4 regions of the Undibacterium sp. Xuan67W genome follow, and region 4 is predicted to be linked to each of the others. Evidence: predicted binding sites of a transcription regulator. Region 4 holds the regulator's gene; each other region holds the start of a gene.
The links. The regulator sigma-54, encoded in region 4, starts transcription at its own class of promoters, with help from an activator protein. The targets are predictions, from matches to a motif close to TGGCANGNAANCTGCTTT.
Positions count from the first base shown of each region.

Region 1: ACO0LE_RS03750 (PEP-CTERM sorting domain-containing protein) is a predicted target of sigma-54. The motif match lies at 2,064-2,081, and genes of this name have one in related genera.
Region 2: ACO0LE_RS05235 (PEP-CTERM sorting domain-containing protein) is a predicted target of sigma-54. The motif match lies at 1,844-1,861, and genes of this name have one in related genera.
Region 3: urtA (urea ABC transporter substrate-binding protein) is a predicted target of sigma-54. The motif match lies at 3,067-3,084, and genes of this name have one in related genera.

Region 1 covers NZ_JBMPPN010000003.1:118,641-123,721, reverse strand. The annotation lists gene ACO0LE_RS03755 (TIGR03013 family XrtA/PEP-CTERM system glycosyltransferase) at 1-952, opposite strand, end outside; gene ACO0LE_RS03750 (PEP-CTERM sorting domain-containing protein) at 1,160-2,014, opposite strand; gene ACO0LE_RS03745 (hypothetical protein) at 2,191-3,618, opposite strand; gene ACO0LE_RS03740 (PEP-CTERM/exosortase system-associated acyltransferase) at 3,671-4,483, opposite strand; gene ACO0LE_RS03735 (transglycosylase SLT domain-containing protein) at 4,496-5,081, opposite strand, start outside.
Region 2 covers NZ_JBMPPN010000004.1:172,397-177,477, forward strand. The annotation lists gene ACO0LE_RS05225 (sensor histidine kinase) at 1-907, shown strand, start outside; gene ACO0LE_RS05230 (riboflavin synthase subunit alpha) at 1,065-1,775, shown strand; gene ACO0LE_RS05235 (PEP-CTERM sorting domain-containing protein) at 1,897-2,655, shown strand; gene ACO0LE_RS05240 (cupin domain-containing protein) at 2,709-3,206, opposite strand; gene pcaC (4-carboxymuconolactone decarboxylase) at 3,203-3,649, opposite strand; gene ACO0LE_RS05250 (MAPEG family protein) at 3,756-4,196, opposite strand; gene ACO0LE_RS05255 (tautomerase family protein) at 4,254-4,502, opposite strand; gene ACO0LE_RS05260 (GlxA family transcriptional regulator) at 4,602-5,081, shown strand, end outside.
Region 3 covers NZ_JBMPPN010000025.1:42,602-47,682, forward strand. The annotation lists gene urtB (urea ABC transporter permease subunit UrtB) at 1-1,369, opposite strand, end outside; gene urtA (urea ABC transporter substrate-binding protein) at 1,654-2,907, opposite strand; gene ACO0LE_RS17845 (alkaline phosphatase D family protein) at 3,415-5,081, opposite strand, start outside.
Region 4 covers NZ_JBMPPN010000011.1:69,309-74,389, forward strand. The annotation lists gene lptA (lipopolysaccharide transport periplasmic protein LptA) at 9-587, shown strand; gene lptB (LPS export ABC transporter ATP-binding protein) at 589-1,329, shown strand; gene ACO0LE_RS11680 (RNA polymerase factor sigma-54) at 1,347-2,837, shown strand; gene hpf (ribosome hibernation-promoting factor, HPF/YfiA family) at 2,971-3,315, shown strand; gene ACO0LE_RS11690 (MBL fold metallo-hydrolase) at 3,625-4,422, opposite strand; gene ggt (gamma-glutamyltransferase) at 4,583-5,081, opposite strand, start outside.

The DNA.
Region 1 (5,081 bases), on a different contig from region 4:
CAACACGCTCTTGCTTATAGAAAATCGGTCCACGATCCTCCATATAAATCAATAGCGCAGTGATCAACATGATTGGCGAAGAAATCAAAAATATGATCGCACTTACTGCGAAATCAAAAATCTGCTTCCCGAACCTTCTTAAAAAACTTTGATTGAAACCGTCACCAAAAACTAACCACCCTGGCTGTAACGACTCAACACGAATTTGACATGCTTCACGTTCAAAAAACGCCGCGGCGTCAATGACCTTAACACCATTTAATTTACAGTCCAGTAAATCGTCAATGGGGAACTGCGCACCACGACGGTTTTGTACGGCAACTACGATTTCATCAGCATGATACTTCTCTGCAACTGAACTCAGACTCGCCTCGGAAGACAAGAGATTCGTCACTGGAACCTGGCATATCTCATCGGTGACGGGTACAAATCCCAATATCTCGTATTCATGGTGCGCAGTGTTGGTCAGCGCCAGTTCATAACATTCTTTTGCCAAGGAACCCGAGCCCAGAAAAATGATCCTTGATCGCAGCAACCCTGATTCTGAGGTTTTAAAAATCAAGACTCTTGCGGTCAAAATGCCAATAGCAGCAATCACCAGCACGATGCCCAGCACACCACGCCCAATGAATAATGTGGGAAGCACATAAAATGTCAGCGTAACCAGAATGAGCGCTAACGCTAAAGAAGGCATCAATCTTAAAAACGTATTTCTGATGCCTTCACGAAAATTAATCTGGTACATGCCCAAAGCACTCATGCTGAACACAACAATCGATGCAAAAACTAAAGCCGTACTAAAGAAATTATCTGATTTCTCAGAAAAAGGAAAAGCACTGTCTAATGTGCGGATGATGGCTCCCAAATAAACCGAAGCAAGTGCAATACTAAATTCAATCAATAGAAGAATTGATGTAATACGCGATACATGGTGATTAGCAATCCTGAACATCGACACTCCACAGCCAGACAAATAATTTATATTGCAAAAATAGCATTCTTTATGCGACAGAGTACTATATTTTTGATAATTTTTACAGCACTTAATTTGACTTGTTTTGAATATCTGTAAATAGATATTTCATAGCAACTTTTTGCGCATACAAAGAAAAAAGCTGCCTGGTTTACACCAGGCAGCTTTTACCAAGGTTGGCTTGGATTATTTTCTTCTGCGACGAATACTTGCCAGGCCAGCCAGACCCAAGCCCAGTAAGCCAAGTGACGCAGGTTCTGGGATTGCATTGCCACTCACCTGACCAGCTGATTTTACCGTCCAGCCAATGTTAGAGGCCTTGTTACCCAAATTGTCAAACGTAACATTTAACAAAAAGTCATGCGCGTTACCATTTGGATCAATTGCTGTATTTGTATCAAACTGCGCTGCCCATGCACCACCAGTAACATCAAGGAAACCCTGACCAGCACCTGACAAACCTGTGTTTGCATAAGTTGTAACGTAACTAGCAGCAGGATCGTCGCCAATTACACCAGCACCAAAACTTGCAGACAAGACATTTGTACCTGTGGCGATACCTGTATAAGCATATTGACCTGTGCGACCTGCAGTTGCCGTCGTTGGATTCCAATCCGTGTTATTCAAATAGAGATCAATCCAACCACCACTAGCCAGCGCAGTTGTTGTTTTAACTAAGCCAGTGCTTACTTCAACATAGTAATCCTTCAGACCACCGAACAAACCAGTTAAGTACTGACCAGTTCCTTTAGTCCAAACGATGGAACCGTCAGAAATTTTGGAAATTGACGCTACGGAAAAAATACCCCAAGTATCATCACCGTAAGAATTCGGCCACGGGTTGGATGCAATACCGTCACAGCCACTTGTTGTCGTGCACTTAACACCTGGAGTAGCGCCGTACCCGATTGTGCCTGCATCGTAGTTATCGATCGTGAATTTCAGATCGCCTGCTACCAGACTAATCGCACTTGCTGATCCGACCATACCTGCAGCCAAAACCATACCTGCAACCAGTTTTGAAATTTGTTTCATATTCATTTGAGCTTCCCCTTAATTTAGGTCAAATCACTACCTCGACGCCTATCTATAAGCACAAGGTATGCCAGAAATCACAAACAACTATAAGTAACTGATTTTATTAGTTAAAATACTTTTCCAAATTAACTAAAAGGCAATCAAAACACATTGCTGTAAAAATAACCGACATAAAATATTTACCCCAGCCAATAAACAAATTTACGCTCATAATCCAAGGATTTTCCATGTGGAAAATCGTGATAGGAGTAGCAAATAGTTTCGACGCGCCCATATGTCAAACTGGCAGCAGCTTGTAGCGAGGATGCAATTGATTGCGGGGAAATTTCATTTCCATGTTGCAACTGAATTTCCCAGCGAAGACCATTCACGGCAGAGGTCAACCGAAAAGCGCCACTGACTTGAGCCGCAATTGCCGGATCTGCGTAAAGCAGGTGCTTAAAATGATCCAGATGCATACCATCTGGCAGATAGTCCTTAGCTCGCCCATGTAAAGCTATCACTGGCAAAGAAGGGAGAGAAAAATCTTTATTGGTTTTTCTGCATACCGCATTTAATTCAGCGGTACTGAGCAACTTTGCTTTATCCCCGGTTTTATAACGCATCAACGGGATAGGGATATCCGGATCGAGCATGGAAACCAAGAGGTCTCCGTTACCGTGCTTGTCCGTATTCACCACTTCGACGAAAGTTCGCATTGGATTAAAGACCATGAAGGACGGCACTGGTGCGTCAATTGCGCTGCGGCCAAATAGATCGATCAGCAAGTCCGGCTGAGCCATACATGCTCTGCGCATAGCAATGGTTTCTCTTGTTTCATTAAACAAGTTCAGTCCCAATTCGCCTACGCCCATAGAGCTGCCAATCAGGCCACTGGCTGGATGATCAGGATTGCTGTTCAAAACCAGCGCAAGATAATCTCGAAATGACTCGCTAAACGTTTCTTCACCGACAATGACATTAACCCGGTAGCGCCCCCAGTCCAGCCCTTTACTTTGAGAAAAATCACATAATTTTTTAAGAAAAATAGGATCGCCACAAAGAATGATTTGCTCAAAAGCAGCACCCGCTTGCTCGACAATTGCGCAAGCCATATCCTCCCTGACGCTGACATTAGCCACACATACGGTATCCGATTGAAATGTCACCCCCATCGGTAAGCAATTGATCAGCAAGGTTTTATAGCGATCAATATCAAAGGCTAGTTCAAGCCCCATATCAATCAGAGTCGCCGTTGATTTCAATTGCTTTCTGGTACTAAGTCCGATCGCGAAACCATTACTCCCATGACCTGAGCTAGTGAGTATTGAGGCGAGCTGCGATTTATCCGTATCGCTGGCAATTAATTGATCAATAGGGAAACGGCGGAATGTATTAGATTTTTCTAGGACAGGGCAACGTCGCACAAAATCATCAGCAGTATTAATGTCACATACTGAAGCATCATGTTCACGCAGCAAAATTTGATAAGCAGATGAGTGTCTGGCGGCTCTGCGAAATGCACGAATCAACTTCTTTTTACCCAGTTGAATAAGCTGATCAGACGTGGTTCTTGCTAGCTGATAGCGAATTATCCGCCTGCTTAATCTGGCAAAAATTGGATTCATTTTTTTGTTTTCCAGACATTGAATTTGTTTTGGAGTCGCTGCATTTCTATGCTTATTTTTTCTTTATTATCTGCTGCCAGAATGTACTAATCATGGTTCTGATAATTACGGTGTACGGTATCTGCTCGTCATTAAACCAGGCAGCCAGAAATTTGTTTTCTTTATGTAGCCGTTTATTAAGTTCGTCCAGATCCACGACAAAAGGCGTAACCGGCCCGTAGTAGTCAGTTTGCGGGCCTATCGGCACAAAGCGAAACCCCATTTTATCCAGCGATTTTGCCAGCGAGCGCTCCATCGCCGCATACCAATAGCGAATGCCGTTTTTTCGGCTGTAGCGATACATCTCCCGATATAAGCCTAATAAGAGTAAAGGGCTATTACCGTCTCGTTTTTTTCCGCCCTGATGCGGCTGAATTGACGCGGCATTCCCTTTTTCCCGGAAATCCTGAGATACACCTTCCATCGAATCGCCTCTACGACGACGATGTGATCTGCGGACGACTAAGCGTGATATTTCACCAGCAGTCTCCCTGACCGGCATAACATAGTCATCAAAAACGCTGCAATGCCCCTCAAAAGGATAATTCAAATCAGGAGATGGCTGCACCAGGCGTACCGTACCGACAATCTGGTTATCCATAGTGAAGGCGGCAAAATGCGTGGAGCACTCATCAAACTCATCACTTTCTAAACCATCTTTAAATTCCTCAGTCGGCAGAAAATGGCATTCGAGACAGTACACCTCATATCTCAGTTGAAAAATTTCTTTGAGGAGAGTGGACTCAATATTTCCACTTAATTCCTTACGGAAATTAAAGTAAGGAACCAGAATATCGCGCTTGCTAAGTAATCTCTTAATCAGCATATGCCTTCCGATTTAAGGTTTACTGCTGCGGGTGGGGCGCATCACTATAGACGATGCGTCAACAATATTACGTTGAAACGGGTGCGTCGATTTTTGGTACAACCGATTAATTTTTTGCACGTAATCCATGGTCTCCAAATAAGGTGGAACGCCATGGTATTTCTCTACGGCCCGCTCACCAGCGTTGTAAGCAGCTGCTACCAGTGAGACATTACCTCTAAAAAGAGCTAATAGCCAGCGTAAATAAGATAAGCCTCCTTTGATGTTATCTTCCGCATCAAATGCATTTTTTACGCTGAAGCGTTGGGCAGTATCAGGGGTTAGTTGCATCAGGCCCTGAGCATTTTTGGGAGATAAGGCCTGCTCGTTAAAACCAGACTCCACTGATATAACAGCCAAGGCCAGATTAGCATCGACAGAATATTTTGGCGCCCATTTTTCTACTAGCTGCGAAATCCGGCCTTTTGGGTATTTGGGTAAAAAGACCAGATCTTTTTTTTCGTCCAGATTGATCATCTCAGAACTCAGACAAGGAGGTAATGCCGATATGTCCTCGGTTGACATATTGCCGATCATTCTCCGCGCCAGTTCGTGACCC
Region 2 (5,081 bases), on a different contig from region 4:
CGCTGATTTTGGATTCCAGATCGGATCGGCGATAGAAATTATTTTGCTGGCACTGGCGCAGGCAGACAAGATCAATATCATCAAACAAGAGCGAGCATTGGCACAACACCAGCTACTCAGTATGGCGCAAAAAGCCGAGCAGGAACTAGAATCAAAAGTCTTGCTGCGCACGGGTGAATTGGCTGATGCCGTACAGCGTCTGAAGCTGCTCGATAAAGAAAAGAACGAATTTCTCGGCATCGCATCCCACGACCTGAAAAATCCGTTGACCTCTATTATCGGCATGAGCGATTTGCTTCGTAAACTCGATCAGCAAATAGAGCCTGCGTTGCGTCACAGCTACCTTGAGCGTATTAGCAAAAGCGGGCATCGTATGATGCATATCATCACCAATTTGCTTGATGTCAACGCAATTGAAACTGGTTACTCCCCTGTTGCATTACAAACGGTGAACCTGAACAAAATGCTGCAAGAAATCGTGCCACAGTTTGAGGCTCACTTAAAAGAGAAGAACCTTGAGCTACTTATTACAGCAGACGAGACCGTCAATGTCATGGCGGATGCCAATGCCACCGTACAGATTATTGATAACCTCTTATCCAACGCAATTAAATACTCGCCGGCAGGCCGACACATCTGGATCACCATCTCGGCACAGGCAGAGCTTGGTAGGATTGTTGTCAAGGACGAAGGACCGGGATTATCGGAAGAAGATCAGCAACATCTTTTTGAAAAATTCACCCGCCTCTCTACCCGGCCTACGGCAGGAGAACATTCCAGCGGATTGGGTTTGTCGATTGTCAAAAAACTCAGTGAAGCAATGGGTGGCAACGTTCAGTGTGAAAGTGTCGAGGGACAAGGCTGTACGTTCACCGTGGACTTGCCTTTCGCTAAAGGTAATTTTTAAGCCATAGTAGGCAAACACGTTTAGTGCAAATAGACTGCACGGGCATGACATTCCTGCGAATCGCTTACAATGACATTGCCTCGGAGCTGGTGTATCAATCGTATGACACACGTCAACCAGGCATATATATTTCCCTAATTCTTGAATACCACTCCCCATGTTTACTGGCATCGTACAAGGCATCGCCCGCATTGCAACACTCTCTGACAAACCCGGCTTGCGCACATTTAAGCTCGATTTCCCCGAAGGCTTCTGTAAAGACCTAGAAATAGGTGCCAGTGTCGCGGTAGACGGCGTGTGCCTGACTGTCACGGCTTTACCAGACGACCACAGTGCAGAGTTTGATGTCATGCAACAAAGCCTGGCAATCACTACACTAGGCGCCTATCAGCAAGACGGGCGGGTTAATGTGGAAAGAGCGGCCAGAGACGGCGCAGAAATCGGCGGTCATCCGCTATCTGGTCATATCGATTTCACAGCCACGATTGCTGCTATCCGCGAGCTGGAAAACAACTATGTTATCCGTATCGCCGTCACACCCGAATGGTTACGCTACATCTTTGCCAAAGGCTACATTGCCATCAACGGCGCCAGCCTCACGGTTGCCGAAGTCAACCGCGAAGAAGGCTGGTTTGAAGTCTGGTTAATCCCGGAAACCCTGCGCATGACCGTGTTCGCTGAGAAAAAAACCGGTGCCGCCTTAAATATCGAAATCGAACGCGCTACCCAGGTCGTTGTCGACACCGTACGTGCCATGCTGACAGAAACCTTGGGGCCATTATTACCTGCACTGGAGGCTCTATTAAAACAGCAGGGGGTTGCGGTGGAGGAGTTGGTAGCGCCTTCGAATTTGAAAAAAATGGAGTAATTGTCGGAAAAATTTACACTTCCAAAATATACTTTCTTTAAGTCATTGCTTTAAATCACTAAATTTTTTGGCGTGATTTTTGCTTAATGAGCTTACTGATCAATTTTAATTAAGGTGTGTTATGAAATTTTTACGTCATGTTGCCATTGCGGCAGTTGCTCTTGCAATGTCCATTTCTGCACAAGCAGGAACAATTTCCTATGTCACAGCAAATAATCCATGGGGTAATTTGACGAACGACGCAGCGATGAATACGGCATTTGGTGCAGGTAACTGGAATAAATACACGAGTTTTAGTCTGGCTGCTTTGGCAGGTGCTGACTTTGTTTTTATCGACGGCAGCGACAGCAATTCTGGTAACTTTGCTTCCTTCATTGCAGCAAACACTGCGGTATTGGAAAGCTATGTTAGTGGTGGTGGTCGCTTATTTTTGAATGACTCACCAAACACAGGTCCTGCTAGCGCAAGTCTTGGTTTTGGTATCACGATGAATTGGAACGGTTATGCAAACGCTAGCTCAACAGCAACAGTAACCTCCCTGGGTATTGCTGATGGCTTGACTGCAGGTGGTATTACTAGTTCATACACTGGTGGTTATTTTTCTCATTCTTCAGTAAGTGGTGCTGGCTTGAGCAATCTGGTATCCGGCACTGGCGGTATCATTTTCGGTGGACTGCAATACGGTAACGGCTTTGCAGCGTTTGGCGGTCAAACAACAACAAATTTCCATTCACCAAATGCTGACGCAAGCCGTCTGCTGGTCAATGAATTGTTGTACGTAAAAAATGCAACGACTAACAATGTTCCAGAACCAGCTAGCCTTGGCTTGTTAGGTTTAGGCATGATTGGTCTGGCAGCAGCCCGTCGCCGCAAACAGTAATCTCGCACATCAAACAAAAAGCCCAGCTAGTCTGGGCTTTTTTTATGACTTATCTAGGTATCTTCGCCCTCCCAATACGCCATCACGGCAGCCTTGTTATACCCTTCGCCGGTCAAACGCACACTGACCCGGTTGCTGTCTGGATAAACAATCACATCATGTGGATTGCGGTCACCGATCAGCAGATAACGGCAGACCTGGTCTGTGTGATTAAAAATACTGTGCCCCAATTTTTGCCCAGCCGGAAAAACTACGTAGCTGCCTGCTGACATAACATAGGTTTTGTCGCCCAGACGTAAAGTCAGACTTCCTTCCATCACCATAAGCTGCTCTTCTTCAAGATAATGATAGTGGTTGGGGCAAGCGCGCATGCCAGGTGCCAACTCCTCGATACAAACCCCAATGCGCTGACAGCCGCCATGTTCCCCGATTTGCTTGTAGCGAGAGCCAAAACTGGTACCGTGCGAATAGCCGTCCCATGCGACATCATCAATTAAAAATGGCTCGGTATGTCCCTCGGCATTAATCGCTTTTGCTTTGCTCTCGCTCATACTGACTTGTCCAGAGCGGGTATCAAACCCATTTCTGATAAGACCTCTTGCGCGGAGCGAAATGCATCAATCGCCAGCGGCATGCCGCAATAGACACTTGCATGCAGCAACACTTCCTGTATCTCTTTCATCGTCGCGCCGTTGTTGACAGCGCCGCGCACGTGGCCGCGAATCTCATGCGCACGGCCCAGCGCAGTCAGCATGGAGAGAGTAATCAAGCTGCGGGTCTTCATATCAAGTTCGTCACGGCACCAGACGGTACCCCAGGCGTTACGGGTCACGAACTCTTGCAACGGTGCGGTAAAAGCGTCAGCGCTCGCAAAGGCTTTATCGACGAATGCATCACCCATCACTTGCTTGCGCTTATTTAAACCATCATCAAATTGCTGATCTGCTTGTTGACCTGCTTGTTGTTTTGCTCTTTGATTTATTTCCTGATCCATTCTGCCTTCCTTCGCGGTCATGATGCTGCATAGAGAGTAGACCCATGGTAGCCAGCAGAATAGCTAGGGTCAAGGCTGATGGTGTAAGCCAATCCGGCGAGCATGATTATCCGGTGATCTGGATGATCCTGAGCACAATCGCCGCCACGATCATCCAGCATACCGCCATACCGGACAGGTACAAAATCGCGCGCCACGGTTGCAAGCCGCGCAGATAGACGATGGTATGTGCGTAACGAATCAGCACATAGCTGCTAAATAATGTTGATGCCGTATCTGGCTCCCCGCCGACTAAAACATAGCTCAGTGCCAGCGTTAAAAATAACGGTAAATTCTCTACATCGTTACGCCAGACATTGGCACAGCGTTGCACAAATGCGGACTCACTTGCGACCGGAGTGGTTCTGGCCAAGGCGGCGTCTTCTGGCAATAAAAACCGTCTGCTACGAAAACGGCTGATGATCTGTATGACACTGGTGACGCTGGTTTTGACAAATAGCGCCAGCAGGCTCAATACAAAAATAGACAAGGCAGGATAGTAGGGCATCAATGGCTCCTAAAAAAATGGGTGTATGCATATACAAATATATGCAAATAGATAGACTTATTTTTGACGCGCTGTGGCATCGCGTAAGGCCACAAACTGGGCAATTGAGGCACTGTCTGGCCGGAGCTCACCCAGCCCGAATGATTCCGGTGAGCGTTCGTCAATACTGACCCAAACCATCTTCCGAAAATCGGGATTACCGCCACCTTCGATATCGACCAAGGCATCGCTTAAGCGGGTAATCAAAACTTGTTTTTGCTCAGGACTGAGCAGACCGCGAATCGTCGTGACATTGACATAAGGCATGAGGAACTCCTGTCGTGATTGAATGGGAGTTCACATTATCGGCAGAGCATATCGCCACGACCATTGGCGCAATTGACATAATTATGATGTAATTCGCCAATGGCTACGTCTCAACGCATCATACGCATAGGCATTCTGGTCTATCCCGGTTGCCTTCTCAGCGGCGCAGTGGTGCCGCGTGATGTATTCTCGATTGCAAATACCCTGATGCAGTTGCGACCGCCGGGACAACAGATCCGGCTGGAGCCGGTCTGGCTCAGTGCGCGCGACCAGGCAGTAGAAAACCAGCATGGGCTTAGCTTTGCAACCCAGCCACTGGACGGACAGCAGCTTGACGCTCTCATGCTACCGGGAATTGATCACCAAAGCGCTTATGACATCACCGACCGCATCGCATTGATGACGCAAGAACAGCTTGCGCTGCGTGACTACCTGTCGCAGGGCAAGTTGCTGATCGCGAGTTGCTCGGCAACCTGTCTGCTGGCGAATACCGGCATGCTGGATGGCAAACGTGCGACGACAAGCTGGTGGCTGGCGGCTTATTTCAAACAACAGTATCCCAAGGTCATCCTCGAAGCC
Region 3 (5,081 bases), on a different contig from region 4:
CGACATTTCCCAATTGCGATAGGGCGACACCGCCCAACCCCGCGATACCGGAGCCCAGACCGAAAGTCATCATGTCGATCTTACCGGTAGAAACACCGACGCAATCGGCCATGCGACGATTTTGTGTGACCGCACGGACAAACAAACCAAGCCGGGTTTTATTCAGTATCAGCCAGACTGCCAGCACAACAAACAAGGCAAAGAAAATAATCACAATCCGGTTATACGAGAGCACCAGTGAACCAAGCACGGTGACACCACCCGACATCCAGCTAGGATTGGCGACCTCGACATTTTGCGCACCGAAGATCGTGCGTACCGCTTGCATCAGCATCAGACTGATGCCCCAGGTTGCGAGCAGCGTTTCCAGCGGCCTGCCGTACAACCAGCGGATGACGGTGCGTTCCAGCACGATCCCTACTGTGCCTGCAACGATGAAGGCAGCGGGCAGCGCGACAATCAGGTATGCATCAATTGCGCCTGGCAAAAAATGCCGGAAAGCCATTTGACACACATAGGTCGTGTACGCACCAATCATCATCAGTTCGCCGTGCGCCATATTGATAATACCCATCAGGCCAAAGGTAATCGCCAGTCCCAGTGCAGTCAGTAACAGCACGCTGCCTAACGAGGCGCCATAAAACAAATTACCGGCAAACTCGGTTCTGACGATGCGGCTATTTAGCGCGTTCATGGTATTGGCGGCTTCAATACGAATACTTTCGTCAGGTTCCAAGGGCTTGCCATCGGGTCCCATATCCAGCATTTTTTGTAGCGCAGGCTTGATGTTGGCATTTGTGCTGTCTTTCAGCGCGATGACCGCGGCTTTGCGGACAAGCGGATCGGTAGACTGCAAATTAGCGGTTGCGGCAACGAGTTGTAGCAAGGATTTAATCTCAGGATCGTTTTCTTTTGTCAGTGCTTTAGTAATCAATGGCGCTTGTTCGGGACTGGCGCTTTTTTGTAGTTCCAGCACTGCAGCCAGGCGCAGTGCACGATCTGTCGAAAACAGCTTTAATCCAGACAGTGCGTCATCCACCACGGCACGCAGACGGTTGTTGACAGTGATGCCATCAATGCCCTCAGGTAAGGGCGTCGTTTTATCATTGGCGAGATTGGTGGCTTTATCATTGTCGACGATATACAACTGACCGTCTGGCGTTGCATAGAGGGTGTCATTTTTCAACGCTGTCAGCACTTTCAGGGCATCCTGATTTGCCAGTACCGCGATCTGATTGACGGCGGCAATACGGGCATCAGGATCATCGCCGGCTAAAGGCTTAAGTACAGCAGGATCAATCGCCGCGCTGGCGATTACGGCATGCAGGCAAAGCAATCCGGGCAAGACTATTTTTTTAAATAGCGACATAAACGCACTCTTCCGGGCTGAAAAATTCGTCAAAAAAATGAAGCGTCGTACTACGGTAGTGCAGATAGAACAGGAAAAAAAACAGCTCAATACCAGACCAGCATCAACACAATGCCGGGGTTGGCAATCACTCCTTCCCCGGCATTGGTGAATCACACGTCCAGAACTTATGTCTCAGTTTCAGCTCAATTCAACTCAATTCATGGCGTCGATCAACTCGGCTCCGGCAATAGCAGAGTCAAGTTGATCTGTCGTGCATCGCACTGAGTACATAGCTCAGACAACTACATTTTTTGCTTAGTCTCGTTACCAGGGATGTAAGGACTCCATGGCTGAGCACGGATCGGGCCTTTGGTTTTCCATACAACGCTGAACTGACCATCACCTTTGATCTCGCCGATCATGACTGGCTTGTGCAAATGGTGATTCGTTTTATCCATCGTCAGTTCAAAACCTGATGGCGCTTTGAAAGTCTGACCACCCATGGCAGCGATGACTTTATCCGTATCGGTGGATTTGGCTTTTTCTACTGCTTGCTTCCACATATGGATACCGACATAGGTTGCTTCCATCGGATCATTGGTGACGACGGTACTGGCGTTAGGCAGTTTTTTGGCAACGGCATAGTCTTTCCATTGCTTGATAAATGCCGTATTCACAGGATTTTTCACTGACTGGAAATAATTCCATGCAGCGAGGTGACCAAGCAAAGGCTTAGTATCGACGCCGCGCAACTCTTCCTCACCTACCGAGAATGCGACAACCGGCACGTCGGTCGCTTTAAGGCCGGCATTACCCAGTTCTTTATAAAACGGGACGTTGGAATCGCCATTGATCGTAGAGATCACCGCAGTCTTGCCACCAGCAGAGAACTTCTTGATATTCGCGACGATGGTCTGATAATCAGAATGACCGAACGGCGTATAGACCTCATCGATATCGGTATCTTTCACACCCTTGCTATGCAAGAAAGCGCGCAGAATTTTGTTAGTCGTGCGTGGATAAACATAATCCGTACCGAGCAGCACAAAGCGCTTGGCACCGCCGCCCTCTTTCGACATCAGATATTCGGTCGCTGGGATCGCTTGCTGGTTCGGTGCTGCACCCGTGTAGAACACATTTTTTTCCAGCTCTTCGCCCTCGTATTGAACCGGGTAGAACAAGAGACTATTCAGCTCTTTAAATACTGGCAATACCGATTTACGTGATACCGACGTCCAGCAGCCAAACACGACAGCGACTTTATCTTGCGCAACCAGCTGGCGCGCTTTTTCTGCAAACAAAGGCCAGTTCGAAGCAGGATCCACAATCACCGGCTCCAGCTTTTTACCCATCACACCGCCGTTCGCGTTGATCTCATCAATCGTCATCAAGGCAACGTCTTTCAGCGACGTTTCGGAAATCGCCATCGTGCCTGATAGCGAGTGAAGAATGCCGACTTTGATCGTGTCAGCGGCATACGCATGCGGCAACCAAGCCGCAGTAGCCAGAGTAAAGGCGCCAACTGCAGTCGATTTTAATAGGGTGCGACGAGACATTTGTTGCTCCTAAGCGTGAGTGTGAATGAGCTAGTTAAACAGCGTTAAACAGCGAATGTAAAAACGAACTAAATATCGAACGAAAAAGCAGACGACAAAGCAAACAAAAAAAATCACAAAGCTAAAAAAAAGCGGAGTGCGGAGTTCGCATGACTACCTTTAGCAGATTGCGTGCCAGAGGCAGGAGGTCTGCGTCATGCGGTTTGTAGTGAGCGGGCGTGACTATTACTGATGCATTCGCATCAATTTTGTGCAAGTGACAAAGAATTGTTGGTCGCCGCTTCAGTCTGGTGCGTTTCCAGGCAATAAAACGTGCGTAAGAAGATCTGTCGCCAAATAAAATTCGAGAACAAAATCAGGCCTTGCTAGAAAGAATCAAGCTCAATCGCGGACAAAATAACAGACGATACTGGGATACTAATCAGTTATTGAGTTCTTCGTAAAAACAAAAAAACCAGCAAGCCTGCTGGTTTTTTTATGTAATAAAGGACGAATGTGATGACCGGACTACACTGGCAGTAATTTCCGATTCGCAGCACCCGGTAAGGTCTTTAAAGTTTTACCCGGGACAACAGTATAAGTTTTGGATTTGACCGTACTGACGTATCGCCATTCTGCCCTTGCCTCTGTCGGGGTCGCCGTCACGATCATGAAGCCACGGTTTTTCGTTTCAGCATAGACCAGAGGTCCGATGATCTGCTCCAGGCCGCCTGCGACTTTAGCCGGATCTTCCTTGGGGAAAATTTCTTCAAAACCTGGTGAGGTAACCGAGGTCACGCCGAACTCGACACCAACTGCGTTCCCACTCAGATCAGCAAGATCACTGGCCCAGGTGTTATGAGTATCACCTGCCAGCGCGATCAAATTTTTATCCAATGCTTTGGCGGTCGCAAAAACCGTCTCACGTGCGGCGGCATAACCATCCCATGCATCAAGATTGTAAGGAATGGATGGCTGTGCCAAAATTTGCTTTTCGGCAGCAGTTAATGTCGCTGGCGCAGTCTGCGCTTTCACCAATAGCGCGGTGTAATCACTGAAATTGATTGCTTGCAGTACCAGTGGCGCGGGAATATTCATGCGTGCCATCAACACCTGCTGTCCCAGAATTTGCCAGGTCGCCGCAGACTTGCCGAGCTGGGATTGTAGCCAGGATGTTTGCTCTGCGCCCATCAGCTGGCGGGTCGGATTGCTAATATCAGTCGTAAATTTTACTGCATCAAATGCACCGCTGGCACTGATGTAATTGGTGTAGCTAAGCTGTTGTTCACGCCCGATCAGACGGGTATCCAGCATATGCAGGGAGACCAGATTACCAAAATCAAAAGAGCGATAGATACGGTCATTTTTGGTCGGATCCGGCAAGCGGATAGGCATCCACTCGTTGTAGGCCTGCAAAGCAGCAGCACGACGGGCACTAAAAGGTCCTTCTGTCGCCGGATCATGATTCTCCGCGCCACCGATCCAGGCGTCGTTGGCAAATTCATGATCGTCCCAGATGGCAATCAACGGCAACGCTGCATGCATCGCCTGCAAATCTCCGTCGGTGCGATATTGTGCGTAACGGCTGCGATAGTCGGTCAGCGTGATGATTTCATTTTTCGGATCAACCAGACGATTTAAGCTGGCCGCATCTTGCGAGGCGTAGCCATCGCGCTGGTATTCATAGATGTAATCACCCAGATGAATCGCGGCATCAATATCGTTGAGTTTGGCGACTTCAGCATACACATTGAAATAGCCTGCTGGATAATTAGAGCACGTAAATACCGCAAGTTTTACCTGGGAGACGCTACCAGTCGGCAACGTCTTGGTACGACCTGTCGCAGAACGTGCTGTGCCATACGTGAAGCGATAAAAATATACGGTGCTCGCAGACAGGCCAGTGACATCGACCTTGACAGTGAAATCCCTGGCCGCATTGGTCGTAAAGCTACCGGATTTAACGATGCGGGTAAATTGGTTATCGCTCGCCATTTCCCATGTCACGTCGAGATCCTGACTTGCCGACGGAGTCAGGCGCGTCCAGATAATAACTTTATCGCTTTGCGGGTCGCCACTGGCAACACCATGCAAAAAATTGACTGTCAAATTATTGCCATTCCCGCCGCCACAGGCAGCGAGCGACAATGCGCTGGAAACGGCAACCGTGCTGAAGGTGAAGTCACGGATAAACT
Region 4 (5,081 bases):
AGCAAATAATGCGCTTTCAATATAAAGAAATGAGATGCCTGAGTCATTGTGCCATGCTGGTGATCGGCATTTTTTTCATGCCACCTGCAGCATTTGCGGAAAAGGCTGATAGCTTGAAGAAGACAGCAATCAGCGCTGAACACCTGACTTCAGACGGGAAAAAAAGTACCTCAACGCTGCTTGGCGAAGTCATTCTGGTACGCGGTACGTTGCTGGTAAAAGCCGATCGTGCCGTTGTGACAGAGGCAGCTGACGGACACCAGACATCGGTTCTGTATGCCAATGCTGGCGGTCGTGTGTCGTTCCGTCAAAAGCGCGATGGTGGCCCTGATTTATGGGTTGACGGCTATGCCGATAGAGTTGAATACGACGATAGATCCGAGTTGGTGAAATTTATTTCCAAGGCGAAGATTCGCTATCTGGACGGTAAAAATGTAACCCAGGAACAGGAGGGCGAATACCTCTCCTACGATAGCATCAATGATGTCTTCGTTGCGACTAACAGCTCGTCTGGAAAACAAGTCCCTGGCGGTGGTCGTGTTACTTTGATTTTAGAACCTAAAGCCGATAAGCAAACCAAAGAATAAGATGAGCACTTTATTGATCAAAGGTTTGCAAAAGCGTTACGGTGCGCGCCAGGTAGTGCGCGATGTGTCGCTTGAAGTAAAGAGTGGTGACGTTGTCGGTCTGCTAGGACCGAACGGTGCGGGCAAAACCACATCGTTTTATATGATCGTCGGACTGGTCCCCTCTGATGCCGGTGAGATCAATGTGGATGGTGTGGATATCTCCCGCTTGCCGATCCATCAACGTGCCGTTCTCGGCTTATCATATTTGCCGCAAGAGGCATCGGTATTTCGTAAACTGACGGTCGAGGACAATATCCGTGCGGTGCTGGAGTTGCAAAAGGATGAGCAGGGCAAGTTTCTGAATTCAGCCGAAATTGAGAAACGTCTGGATACATTGCTGGCCGATTTGCAGATTGAGGGCATACGTGAGAATCAGGCGCTTTCGTTGTCTGGCGGTGAACGTCGCCGGGTAGAAATTGCCCGGGCACTGGCAACGAATCCTCGCTTTGTGTTGCTGGATGAGCCCTTTGCAGGTGTTGATCCGATTGCGGTGATTGAGATTCAGCGCATCGTACGCTTCCTGAAAGAACGCGGTATTGGTGTGCTGATTACCGATCATAATGTGCGCGAAACTCTGGGCATTTGCGATCACGCTTACATCATCAATCAAGGTGCGGTGCTGGCGAGTGGCAAGCCGGAAGATATCATCACGAATGAATCCGTACGCAGGGTTTATCTGGGAGAGCATTTCCGCATGTAGCGGGAAGCGAGATGATGATGAAACAAAGCCTGCAACTACGTACCTCACAACACCTAGCGCTTACGCCGCAATTGCAGCAATCAATTCGTCTTTTGCAGTTATCCACGCTGGAATTACATCAGGAGCTGGAAAATCTATTAACTGATAATCCCATGTTAGAGCGGGTTGATGACCCCATGGATAATGCAGTGCGATTGCTGGCCGATGGCGCAATTAGCACGACAAGCAATAATTCAGAATCTGAATTTGCAGTACAGGAAGTCGGTGCCGAGACTACCGCTCCAGTTGCTGACAGCAGTGATAACACGGAAGTTGCTTCATCTGCGGATAGCACCAGCGCCAACGAAGAAGAGTGGAGCTTTGATGATGTGCCGCTAGGCAGTAAGTCCTCAGAGGAAGAAGATGGACGTCCGCAATTAGAAGCTGCGCAAACCAGTTTGCGCGATCATTTGCTGGAACAGATGCGGCTGAATATTCGCGAACCGCGTGATCGTGCTTTAATTGAACTGATGATTGATGCGCTGGATCCCAGTGGTTATCTCATGGAGACCTTGGATGAAATTCATGCGAGTTTGCCACTTGAACTATGTGTAGAACCAGAGGAATTATCTTTCGCATTAACGATGCTGCAAAGCTTTGATCCTGCCGGGGTTGGTGCGCGCACCCCATCGGAATGTCTGGCTCTGCAAATCAAACGCTTACCTAAGATTCCCTTCGTAACGCGTCGCCTGGCGCTGAAGATTGTTGAAGAACACATCACGTTGTTTGCACAGCGAGATTTCAATAAACTGAAAAAAATTCTCAATTGTGATGATGAAGATTTGCGCGAGGCGCAGGTAGTGATTCGCCAGTGTAATCCTAAGCCAGGTGCGGATTTTGCAGCGGCTTCATCAGACTATGTCGTCCCTGATGTAATTGTCAGAAAATCAGCGAACGGCTGGCAGGTTTTGCTGAATCAGGATGTCATGCCCAAGCTCCGCGTCAATAGTATGTATGCCAACATCATGAAACAAAATCGTGGTGACGGGACGATGGGATCGCAGTTGCAGGAGGCGCGCTGGCTGATCAAAAACATGCGACAACGCTTCGATACCATCTTGCGCGTTGCACAAGCGATAGTTGAAAGACAACGTAATTTTTTCACCCATGGTGCGGTTGCGATGCGCCCTCTTGTTTTGCGCGAAATTGCTGATACACTAGGTTTACACGAGAGTACTATTTCTCGTGTAACGACTCAGAAATACATGCTTACCCCGCATGGTATGTTTGAGTTGAAATATTTCTTCGGTAGCCATGTCGCGACGGAAACGGGGGGAGAAGCATCTTCCACCGCGATACGTGCACTCATCAAGCAGTTGATAGGAGCAGAAGACCAGAAAAGCCCACTCTCTGATAGCAAAATTGCAGACATGCTGGGTGAACAAGGCATGGTCATTGCGCGACGCACTGTTGCCAAATACCGTGAAGCCCTAAAAATTCCTCCAGTAAGCCTGCGCAAATCCTTGTAATGAACACCTGTAATTTAGTCTTGTAACTAAGCCTTGAAATTACGTTTTGTATTGCTATATATAATTTAGCTCGATGCATCAGAGCAAATGCTGAAGAAATTTATAGCGAGTAACATCACCATAGGAGCGTAGTATGAATCTCACCATCAGTGGACATCACCTCGAAGTAACTCCTGCAATACGTGAACATGTACAAAACAAGCTTGAGCGCATCAGGCGACACTTCGATCAAGTCATTGATATCGCCGTCATTCTGACGGTAGACAAGCTCCGGGAAAAGGAAAAACGGCATAAAGCAGACATCAATCTGCACATCAGTGGTAAAGATATCCACGTAGAAAGCCTGGCACACGACCTCTACGCTGCGATCGACCTCCTCATCGATAAACTGGACAGACAAGTCATCAAACACAAAGACAAAATTCAAGATCATCAGCACGACGCCATCAAACATCTGCCAGACCCGGCGTCGGTGTGAGTCATCAAGTCCGGTGTTCGTAGCCGGTACAATAAAAAGGACGCGTCAAGCGTCCTTTTTCGTTGGATACACGTTGAGTACACAAAACGAACGGTGGCTTATAACCATCGACATCGAATCCACAGGCTGGATGCGGCTTCCAGAAGCTTTTTGCCCCAGAAACCCCACGGGATATGCGGATTGGGTTTTGTTAACGTCTAAAAACTCTTTAACCGATATGTCATGGAATCGCTTACTCCTACATTTTCTCAGTGTCTCTGTGGTGAGAGGTCTTAGTTTTTGCGTAAATCCTAATGATATAGAGATTGTTTATACGGCTAACTTCTGCCCGTGAAACCGATAGTGTTCCTGGGTAAATAAATCGATCCCGCATTGCAGGTTCTCTACCCAGTCCAGAAAAGCATGAATTGCTTCTCGCCCGACGAAATAACGTCCGTGCTGCGGTACCATCATCGCAATATCCATACTTCTGACCATGTTTGCCCACAAACGGCAGACTTTATTTGACACCATGTAACGTTGATGAAACCCCCGCATGGCTGGTAACTGATCTAAAAATTCCTCCTTTGTCGTGATGGGTTGACTGACATCACGTGCGTCTACCATTGATGCCCCCATATCACCTGAGAACAAGATTTTGGAGCGGCTATCGTAGAACTGAAAGTTACCTTCGGCATGCAAGAAATGTGCGGGAACAGCATGAATAGTCGTAACACCCATAGGAATAGGCATACCTTCGTCCGGGATGCCGACAATTCTGCCGTCTGAGCGGTTCAGATTGCAAAAATGCGGTACAAAACGCGACCATAGCTGCGATACATAGAGCTGGCATTCCGTACTGAACAACCACTTATCCAGAGCGCCGATGATGTCCGGATCCTGATGTGATGCAAAAAGGTATTTGAGATTTTTCTTGGGTAAATAGCGTTGCACCGCTAATACCAGGCTGTTATAGGTAATATTGCCAGACGGATCAAGCAGGGCACCTTGTCCGTCTGACACAATCAAAAATTGGTTCGCTTGTACCGCGTTATCGCCGGCATCCTTGACGAGATCATTGAATATCAGACAGATGTGATGAGCGTCTTTATATAATTCTATGGCCACTACGATCTCCAGAGGGAATAGATATTTTCCATCGGGCAATTGTAGTGGGCGAGGGCTCTCTGGAATTGCGTTAGATCAGTAAAGCGCTTGATTCATATCAAGCGCTTGCAAGTGGTGCTGCTTAATGATGGCTGGTGCCATTTGCGTGATCAATGAAGATTTAATAACCCAAGGTTTTGCCGTCTGGATTACGCGGATCGGAGTAGCCGTCGAAGCCATCGGCACCGATTTGTATGATCTGCGTCCGCCCCATGGCAGGAGAGATTTTTAGATTGTGACCTTTGAGTTCTAAGATGCGTAAGGTGTCCACGCTGATGCCCCGCTCTGCGCGCATCTGATCGGGCACCCACTGATGATGGATCCGCGGCGTAATGGTGGCTTGTGCGACGTTCATGCCATGGTCAATGACATTCAAAATAGTTTGCAGGGTCGTCGAGATAATACGGCTGCCTCCCGGACTGCCGGTTGTCATGAATGGTTTTCCATCCTTCAGGATAATCGTCGGAGACATTGAGCTGAGCGGACGTTTATAGGCAGCGACGGCATTCGCATCGCCGCCAATGAGACCGAATGCATTTGGTGTTCCGGCCTTCACTGAAAAATCATCCATTTCATTGTTTAAGGTGATGCCGGTACCTGCCGCGACGATACCGCTGCCA